Regions from separate parts of the Bradyrhizobium sp. UFLA05-108 genome, predicted to be linked through region 1. Evidence: riboswitches for the same ligand, from Rfam matches in the RefSeq annotation. Region 1 holds a riboswitch; the other holds the start of a gene.
What was found. A riboswitch is a leader RNA that binds a small molecule or an ion and turns the genes downstream of it on or off. The one in region 1 is predicted to bind S-adenosylmethionine.
Positions count from the first base shown of each region.

Region 2: linked by a shared signal. The riboswitch ahead of metX (homoserine O-acetyltransferase MetX) and the one ahead of SO140_RS01235 (O-succinylhomoserine sulfhydrylase) in region 1 are both predicted to bind S-adenosylmethionine.

Region 1 covers NZ_JBANAZ010000001.1:283,644-287,604, forward strand. Annotated here, with positions in the region: gene SO140_RS01230 (SGNH/GDSL hydrolase family protein) at 1-114, shown strand, start outside; gene SO140_RS01235 (O-succinylhomoserine sulfhydrylase) at 245-1,432, opposite strand; SAM riboswitch at 1,507-1,586, opposite strand; gene SO140_RS01240 (2'-deoxycytidine 5'-triphosphate deaminase) at 1,666-2,802, shown strand; gene SO140_RS01245 (PAS domain S-box protein) at 2,988-3,410, shown strand; gene SO140_RS01250 (hypothetical protein) at 3,515-3,961, shown strand, end outside.
Region 2 covers NZ_JBANAZ010000063.1:43,911-47,871, reverse strand. Annotated here, with positions in the region: gene hisC (histidinol-phosphate transaminase) at 1-589, opposite strand, end outside; gene SO140_RS34555 (chorismate mutase) at 619-1,479, opposite strand; SAM riboswitch at 1,674-1,753, shown strand; gene metX (homoserine O-acetyltransferase MetX) at 1,844-3,043, shown strand; gene metW (methionine biosynthesis protein MetW) at 3,046-3,708, shown strand; partial or broken gene SO140_RS34540 (alpha/beta fold hydrolase) at 3,826-3,961, opposite strand, start outside.

The sequences.
Region 1 (3,961 bases):
TGGGGCTACGCCTGCTTCGCGCAGCTCCTCGGCGACGACATCATCCGCTCCGTCGGCCAGATCAAGTTAGGGGTCAACGTGCCTGCGGACGTGCGGACCTATCGGCCGATGTAGCTCGGCTGCTGTAGCGATTGTAGGGTGGGTTAGCGAAGCGTAACCCACCACTTCTCTCGACGAGTGGAGAGCAAAGAGGTGGGTTACGCCTTCGGCTAACCCACCCTACTTTTCCGAAAGCGTGGCTACCTTACGCCTTCTCCAGCGCCGCGGTGAGATCCTCGATCAGATCGTCGGCATGCTCGAGCCCCGCCGAGAAGCGGATAAAGCCTTCGCTGATGCCGAGCGCAGCGCGGTCTTCCGGCTTCAGGCGCTGATGGGTCGTGGTCGCCGGATGCGTCACCAGGCTCTTGGCGTCGCCGAGATTGTTGGAAATCTTGGCGAGCTTCAGCGCATTGAGCACGCGGAATGCGGCCTGCTTGCCGCCCTTGACCTCGAACCCGACCAGCGTCGAGCCGCCGCGCATCTGCTTCTTCACGAGAGCTGCCTGCGGATGATCGGCGCGGCCGGGATAGACCAGACGCGAAATTTTTGGATGGCTGGCGAGCACCTCGGCAACGCGGGCCGCGGTGTCGGTCTGTGCGCGCACGCGCACGCCGAGCGTCTCCAGCCCCTTGAGCAGGACCCAGGCGTTGAACGGCGAGATCGACGGCCCGGTCTGGCGCATGAAGTTGTGGATGTGCTCGGCGGTGAACGCTTCGGACGACAGGATGACGCCCCCCAGACACCGGCCCTGGCCATCGATGTGCTTGGTCGCGGAATAGACCACGACATCGGCACCGAGCGCGAGCGGGCTCTGCCAGATCGGCGTCGCGAACACGTTGTCGACCACGAGCCGCGCGCCGCCTTTGTGTGCGATTTCTGCGATGGCGGGAATGTCGAGCACGTCGAGCGTCGGATTGGTCGGGCTTTCCAGGAAGAAGGTCTTGGTGTTCGGCTTGACCGCGCGCTGCCACTGGTCGAGATCGAGACCGTCGACCAGCGTGGTCTCGATGCCGTAGCGCGGCAGCAGATCCTGCACCACGTAGAGGCACGAGCCGAACAGCGCCCTCGATGCCACAACGTGATCGCCAGCCTTCAAGGGCGCCAGGATTGCGGTCGTCACCGCGGCCATGCCGGTTGCCGCCGAGCGGGCGGCTTCGGCGCCCTCGAGCTCGATCATGCGCTGCTCGAACATCGCGATCGTCGGGTTGGAATAGCGCGAATAGATGAAGCCGGGATCCTCGCCCTTGAACCGCGCCTCGCATTCCTCGGCGCTCGCGTAGACGTAGCCCTGGGTGAGGAACAGCGCTTCGGACGTCTCGCCATATTGCGAGCGCAGGGTGCCGGAATGAACCAGCCGGGTTTCGGGACGGTAGTTGGCGGGCGACTTCGACATAGGTACCTCCGACATGACCATCGATGCGAAAATGGTCACAAAAAAACCGGCCTGGATATCTCCACTGGCCGGGATCACAGAGGTCCCCGGCCTGTTTAGCGATTTATTTAACGTGGCTGCAAGCCGGCCGGCTCAAATCACCACGGGATAAGTCATGCTCATATTCCGCCATGGCCTTTTCGTCAAGGCATCCATCGGATAGCGGTAAAAGGTTCGTTTTTCCGCATTTTTGGATGCGTTTGACCCGAGATGAGGACCACCGGTTGACGTTCACGGTCGCCGCCGACGCCAATGGTATCCTGCCCGACCGCATGATCGCGGCGATGGCGGATGATGGGCTTATCCTGCCCGCCTACGACTTCGTCGAAAGCCAGATTCAGCCGGCAAGCCTCGATTTGCGACTCGGTGATATTGCTTACCGCGTCCGCGCGAGCTTCCTGCCCGGGCCCGGCGCCACCGTCGCCGAGCGCATCGACGAGCTGAAGCTGCACGAGTTCAGCCTCACCGACGGCGCGGTGCTGGAGACCAACTGCGTCTACATCGTGCCGCTGCTCGAGAGTCTCGCGCTGCCGCCGGAGATCGTCGCGGCCGCCAATCCGAAGAGCTCGACCGGTCGGCTCGACGTCTTCACCCGCGTGATCGCCGATGGCACCCGCCGTTTCGACATGATCGGTGCGGGCTATCACGGCCCACTCTATGCCGAGATCAGCCCTAAAACGTTTCCGGTGCTGGTGAGCGAGGGCTCGCGGCTGTCGCAGGTGCGCTTCCGCACCGGCGATGCCATCCTCAGCATTGACGAGCTCGAGGCGCTGCATGCGACAGAGCGTCTCGTCGACATCGACGATGCCGATCTCACCGGCGGCGTCGCCGTCTCCGTCGATCTCTCCGGCGAAAAGGGCGGCGGCTTCGTCGGCTATCGCGCCAAGCGCCACACCGGCGTGGTCGATGTCGATCGCCGCGCCGGCTACGCGATCGAGGATTTCTGGGAGCCGATCTCGGCGCGTCCCGACGGCAGCCTCATTCTCGATCCCGGCGAGTTCTACATCCTAGCGTCCAAGGAAGCGGTGCAGGTGCCGCCGGACTACGCCGCGGAGATGGTGCCGTTCGATCCCCTGGTCGGTGAATTCCGCGTGCACTATGCCGGTTTCTTCGACCCCGGCTTCGGCTATGCGGGCGCCGGCGGGCAGGGGGCGCGCGCGGTGCTCGAGGTGCGCTCGCGCGAAGTGCCCTTCATCCTCGAGCACGGCCAGATCGTCGGCCGCCTCGTCTACGAGAAGATGCTGGCGCGGCCCGATGCCATGTACGGCCAGCGCATCGGCTCGAACTACCAGGCGCAGGGATTGAAGCTGAGCAAGCACTTTCGGGTGTAGCTGCTAGCCCACCCACCCGCCGCCGTCATGCCCCGGCTTGATGACCGGGGCATCCAGTACGCTGCGGCCTATCGACTCTATAATAGCTGCCTCTGGAATACTGGATCGCCCGAACAAGTCGGGCGATGACACCGAATGTGTGCCAGGATGTGAACCTAAATCCGAGCTGTAAGCGAGGTGGCGACATGACAGATCAATCCGACCTCGACACAAGAATTCTGGAAGACGCCGCGGATGCGCTGATCTATTCGGATCGCTCGGGCACGATCGTCCGATGGAATCGTGCATCGAGCGCGCTGTTCGGGTTCTCCGCGCAAGAAGCGCTCGGCCAGAACCTCGACCTGATCGTTCCCGAACATTTGCGCGCCGCGCACTGGAAGGGCTTTGAGACTGCGACGTCGAGCGGCATGATGAAGCTTGCCGGCCGTCCTACGCTGACCCGCGCACTGCACAAGAGCGGACGCAAGCTCTACATCGAGATGACGTTTGCGCTTGTCAGAGATGCCGGCGGTGCCGTGCACGGAGCGGTGGCGATGGCGCGCGACGTGACCGAAAGGGTCGAGCGCGAGCGCGCGGCCAAGGCTGCGCCGCCTCCGCAGGCTTCGTGATGCGGAATTGGCGAGGGAGCGTGCAGGGCGCCCTGCATGAGCGTCAGGTTGCCCGCCACGGATTGCAGTGACACACTCGATCAAAACGACGATCGGGAGCGAACATGGCCGCCGCTTTGGACTCCGCGCAGGAAGCCCAGTGGAAACGCTGGCGTGCCATCGCCGATCTCTACCATGCCTATTTCACCGGCCTCATCCTCACCGTGGTGACGCGGCGCGGCACTGCGGATGCCGCGGAATTCGTCTTCCGCGTGTTTCGCCGCCAGCAGCAGGAGCGTTTCCTGCCCGGGCTCGACAAGCTCGGGCTGCGCCATCTGCCGCCGGCGGTCGCGGCCGCGCAATACCACTATCTCTCCAACTGGATCGGCGGCGTGCGTGTCGAATACATGTATGAGAGCGATCGCAAGGCCTGGATCCGCTATCCGCCGCCGCGCTGGATCTGGAAGGGCCCCGCGATATGCGGCATTCCCGGCGAAGTGTCGCGCGCGATGCTGCGCGGCTGGCACGCCAACAATGGCGTCGTGCTCGGTGACCTCAGGCTCGGTTTCGTC
Region 2 (3,961 bases), on a different contig from region 1:
GAGACACATAGTCGCAATAGGCGGCATCCAGCACCAGCAGCACGTGCGACGGCAGGCCGGCGCGCAGGCGCTTGACCTCGTCGAATGGCAGATAGGTGCCGGTCGGGTTGTTCGGGTTGGCGAGCCAGACGAGTTTGGTGCGCGGCGTCACCGCCTTCAGGATCGCGTCGACGTCGGCGGTGAAATTCGCCTCCGCCGCCACGATGTTCCTGGCACCGTTCGCCATGGTCGCGATCGGGTAGACGAGGAAGCCGTGGGTGGTGGAGATCGCTTCATCGCCCTGGCTAAGATAGGTGTGCGCGAGAAGATTGAGGATCTCGTCCGAGCCGGCGCCGCAGATGATGCGGTCGGGGTCGAGCCCATAGCTGCGGCCGATCGCTTCGCGCAGCACGCGCGAGGTGCCTTCCGGATAGTCCTCCAGATGCGTCGCCACATGCGTGAAGGCCTCGATCGCCTTGGGCGAGGGTCCGAACGGCGTCTCGTTCGCCGACAGCTTGAACACCTTGCGGCCCGGCTCCGGCACCGGGCTCTTGCCGGGCGTATAGGGCGCAATATCGAGAATGCCGGGATTCGGCACGGGGCGGGACATCGTCTACTCCGGAAGGATGCGGGGCGGCCTTAAGCCTTCACATCAGATTTGGTCGACCCGTTCGGGGGCACCGTATAGCGCGTTGCATGGCCGCCGACGAGAGCCGACGAGCGGACCGAGGCGCCGGCCCGGATCAGGGCCATTTTAATTTTTTCGAAGCCGATGCCGGTCTCCGACACCAGCAGCGCAGCGCCGTCGAAGGCGGTATCGGGCACCGCGACGATGTCGGCGAGCGGCGCCAGCGCCCTCGCCGTGTCGGCGTTCCAGCCGGACACGCGCACGCTCCAGGTCTGGACCTCCGTGACCATGGCGTCGTCGGCAACCCGCGAGATCACGAAGACGGGCAGCGCGGCCGGATGGTCGGCGCGCTCGAGGAACGGCAGCCGCGCGATGATTTTCGGCGCGCCCTCGGCCTCGAGCTCGCTCCACCATGGCGTGCGGCTCGAGATCGCCGAGACCAGGGCCAGATCACCCTTCGATTTCGCCAGCGCCTCGACGGCGGCCTGCGCGCTGAAATGCGGCACATAGGGCGTGGTGAAGCCGAAATGGAAGCGCGCCGAATCCCGCATCGCGGACTCGCCGACCGAAACGTCGGCATGCACCGAGAATGGCGCCTGCACGTAAGTGAAGGTCGAGATGATGACGCGCCAGATGCTCTCGATGGTGTCGAGCGGCAGGATGCCGCGATGTCGCTCGACGAGGCGGCGCATCATGCTGGCCTCGCGCGCCGGCCGGAAGGCCGAGCCGACCTCCTGCGTCTGCTTCGCCTGGATCAGGCGATCGATGATGTCGCCGCGCTGCATCAGCAGGCGATGCACTTCCTCGTCGATCGCATCGATCTCCTTGCGCAATTCCTGCAACGATGGTGGCGCGGGCGGACGTTGGGACATTTGGGCCAGAGGCTGTTGAGAGGTCTTCAAAAGCGGATCGGCCGAGGCGGACCCGCCGGCGCTATGGGTCTTGATTAGGCAGGATGGACGCCGAAAGCAAAGAGAAATGACGGTCATTTCGCCTGACTTCGCAAGGCTCCCTTTTGGTTAATCGGTACAGCGGCTTGACGAAAACCGCTCCAGCAACTAGTTTTTGCCTGTTCCGTGGTCATTTGAGCCGGCCGGCTTGCAGCCACGTTAAAAAACTCGCTAAACAGGCCGGGGACGCATCCGATCCCGGCCGAACCTATCGTTCAGGCCGGGTTTTTCATGGCCTGATGTCAGCGGCGGCTTGAGGGCCGTCGCCAACGAGGTCGATGGTCAGATGGTTGGCGTCACGTCAGTACCGAGCCCCGCGATCGCCGAAGAGCGCTCGCACGAGGCGGATCATCCGAGTTCGCAGGTTGCGTATTTCGGCGCCGAGCAACCATTGGCGCTCGATTGCGGCATCGATCTCAGCCCGTTCCAGATCGCCTACCAGACTTATGGCGAGCTCAATGCCGAGCGCTCCAACGCCGTCCTGATCTGCCATGCGCTGACCGGCGACCAGCATGTCGCGAATATCCACCCCGTCACCGGCAAGCCCGGATGGTGGGAGACCCTGGTCGGGCCCGGCCGGCCTCTTGATCCTCAACGCTACTTCATCATCTGCGCCAACGTGATCGGCGGCTGCATGGGCTCGACGGGACCTGCCTCGCTCAATCCGGCGACGGGCAAGGTGTGGGGCCTGGATTTTCCCATCATCACCATCCCCGACATGGTGCGCGCGCAGGCGATGCTGATCGACCGTCTCGGCATCGACACGCTGTTTGCCGTGGTCGGTGGCTCGATGGGCGGCATGCAGGTGCTGCAATGGACCGCGGCCTATCCTGAGCGCGTGTTCTCCGCGCTCGCGATCGCCTGCTCGACACGGCACTCCGCGCAGAACATCGCCTTCCACGAGCTCGGCCGCCAGGCCGTCATGGCCGATCCCGACTGGCACAACGGCCGCTATACCGATCACGGCATCCATCCGCATCGCGGGCTGGCGGTGGCGCGGATGGCTGCGCACATCACCTACCTCTCCGATGCCGCGCTGCACCGCAAGTTCGGCCGGCGCATGCAAGACCGCGAGCTGCCGACGTTCTCGTTCGATGCCGATTTTCAGGTCGAGAGCTATCTGCGCTACCAGGGCTCGTCCTTCGTCGAGCGTTTCGATGCCAACAGCTATCTCTATCTGACGCGGGCCATGGACTATTTCGACATCGCCGGCGACCATGACGGCGTGCTGGCGAAGGCGTTTGCCGGCGTCAAGACACGCTTCTGCGTGGTGTCCTTTACCAGCGACTGGCTGTTCCCGACCTCGGAATCGCGTGCGCTGGTGCACGCGCTCAACGCGTCGAGCGCGCGGGTGTCGTTCGCCGAGATCGAGACCGATCGCGGCCACGACGCCTTCCTGCTCGACGTTCCCGAATTCTTCGATATCTCACGCGCCTTCCTGCAATCCGCGGGCAAGGCGCGCGGCCTCAACGGCAAGGGCGGCTAGCCATGTCTGTACAGGAAGTGCTGCCGTTGGGCGGCCTTGCGACCGAACAGTCCGGCCAGTTTCGCGCCGACCATTTGCTGGTTGCGGAGATGGTCAAACACGGCTCGAAGGTGCTCGACGTGGGCTGTGGCGAAGGCGATCTGCTGCAGCTCCTGGAAAATCGCGGCATCGACGGTCGCGGCATCGAGCTGTCGCGCGAGGGCGTCAACCGCTGCGTCGCCAAGGGGCTCGCGGTGGTGCAGGGCGACGCCGACACCGACCTCTTCAACTACCCCGACGACGCCTTCGACTACGTCATCCTGTCGCAGACGCTCCAGGCGACGCGGCAGCCGAAGGTGGTGCTGGAAAATCTCCTGCGCATCGGCCACCGCGCCATCGTGTCGTTCCCGAACTTCGGCTACTGGAAGATGCGGTTGCAACTCCTGATCGGCGGCCACATGCCGCGCACGGAGAATCTGCCGGCGACATGGTACGACACTGCCAACATCCATTTCTGCACCATCAAGGATTTCGTCCAGCTCTGCGACGAGATCGGCGTGAAGATGGAGCGCGCCGAAGCGCTAGATCTCTACGGCCGCCCGCTGCGGCTCAGGCTGCCCTGGTGGGTATGGAATCTGTTCGGCGAGCAGGGCGTATTTCTACTGAGCCGCGGCGGCGGGAAGTAGTAGCCTCCCGTCATTGCGAGGAGCGAAGCGACGAAGCAATCCAGAGTCTTTACGCGGCGAGAGTCTGGATTGCTTCGCTGCGCTCGCAATGACGGAGTATGAGGTGACGCCTTCGCATCAATTCGCCGGCGCCGACCGCGGATCGCGCACCGGCCATCGGCCCGCCTCCACCAGCGTGATGAACCGCTCCACCGTCTCGTTGAACAGCGCGGGCTCTTCGAGATTGAGCACGTGACCTGACTTCGGAAACATC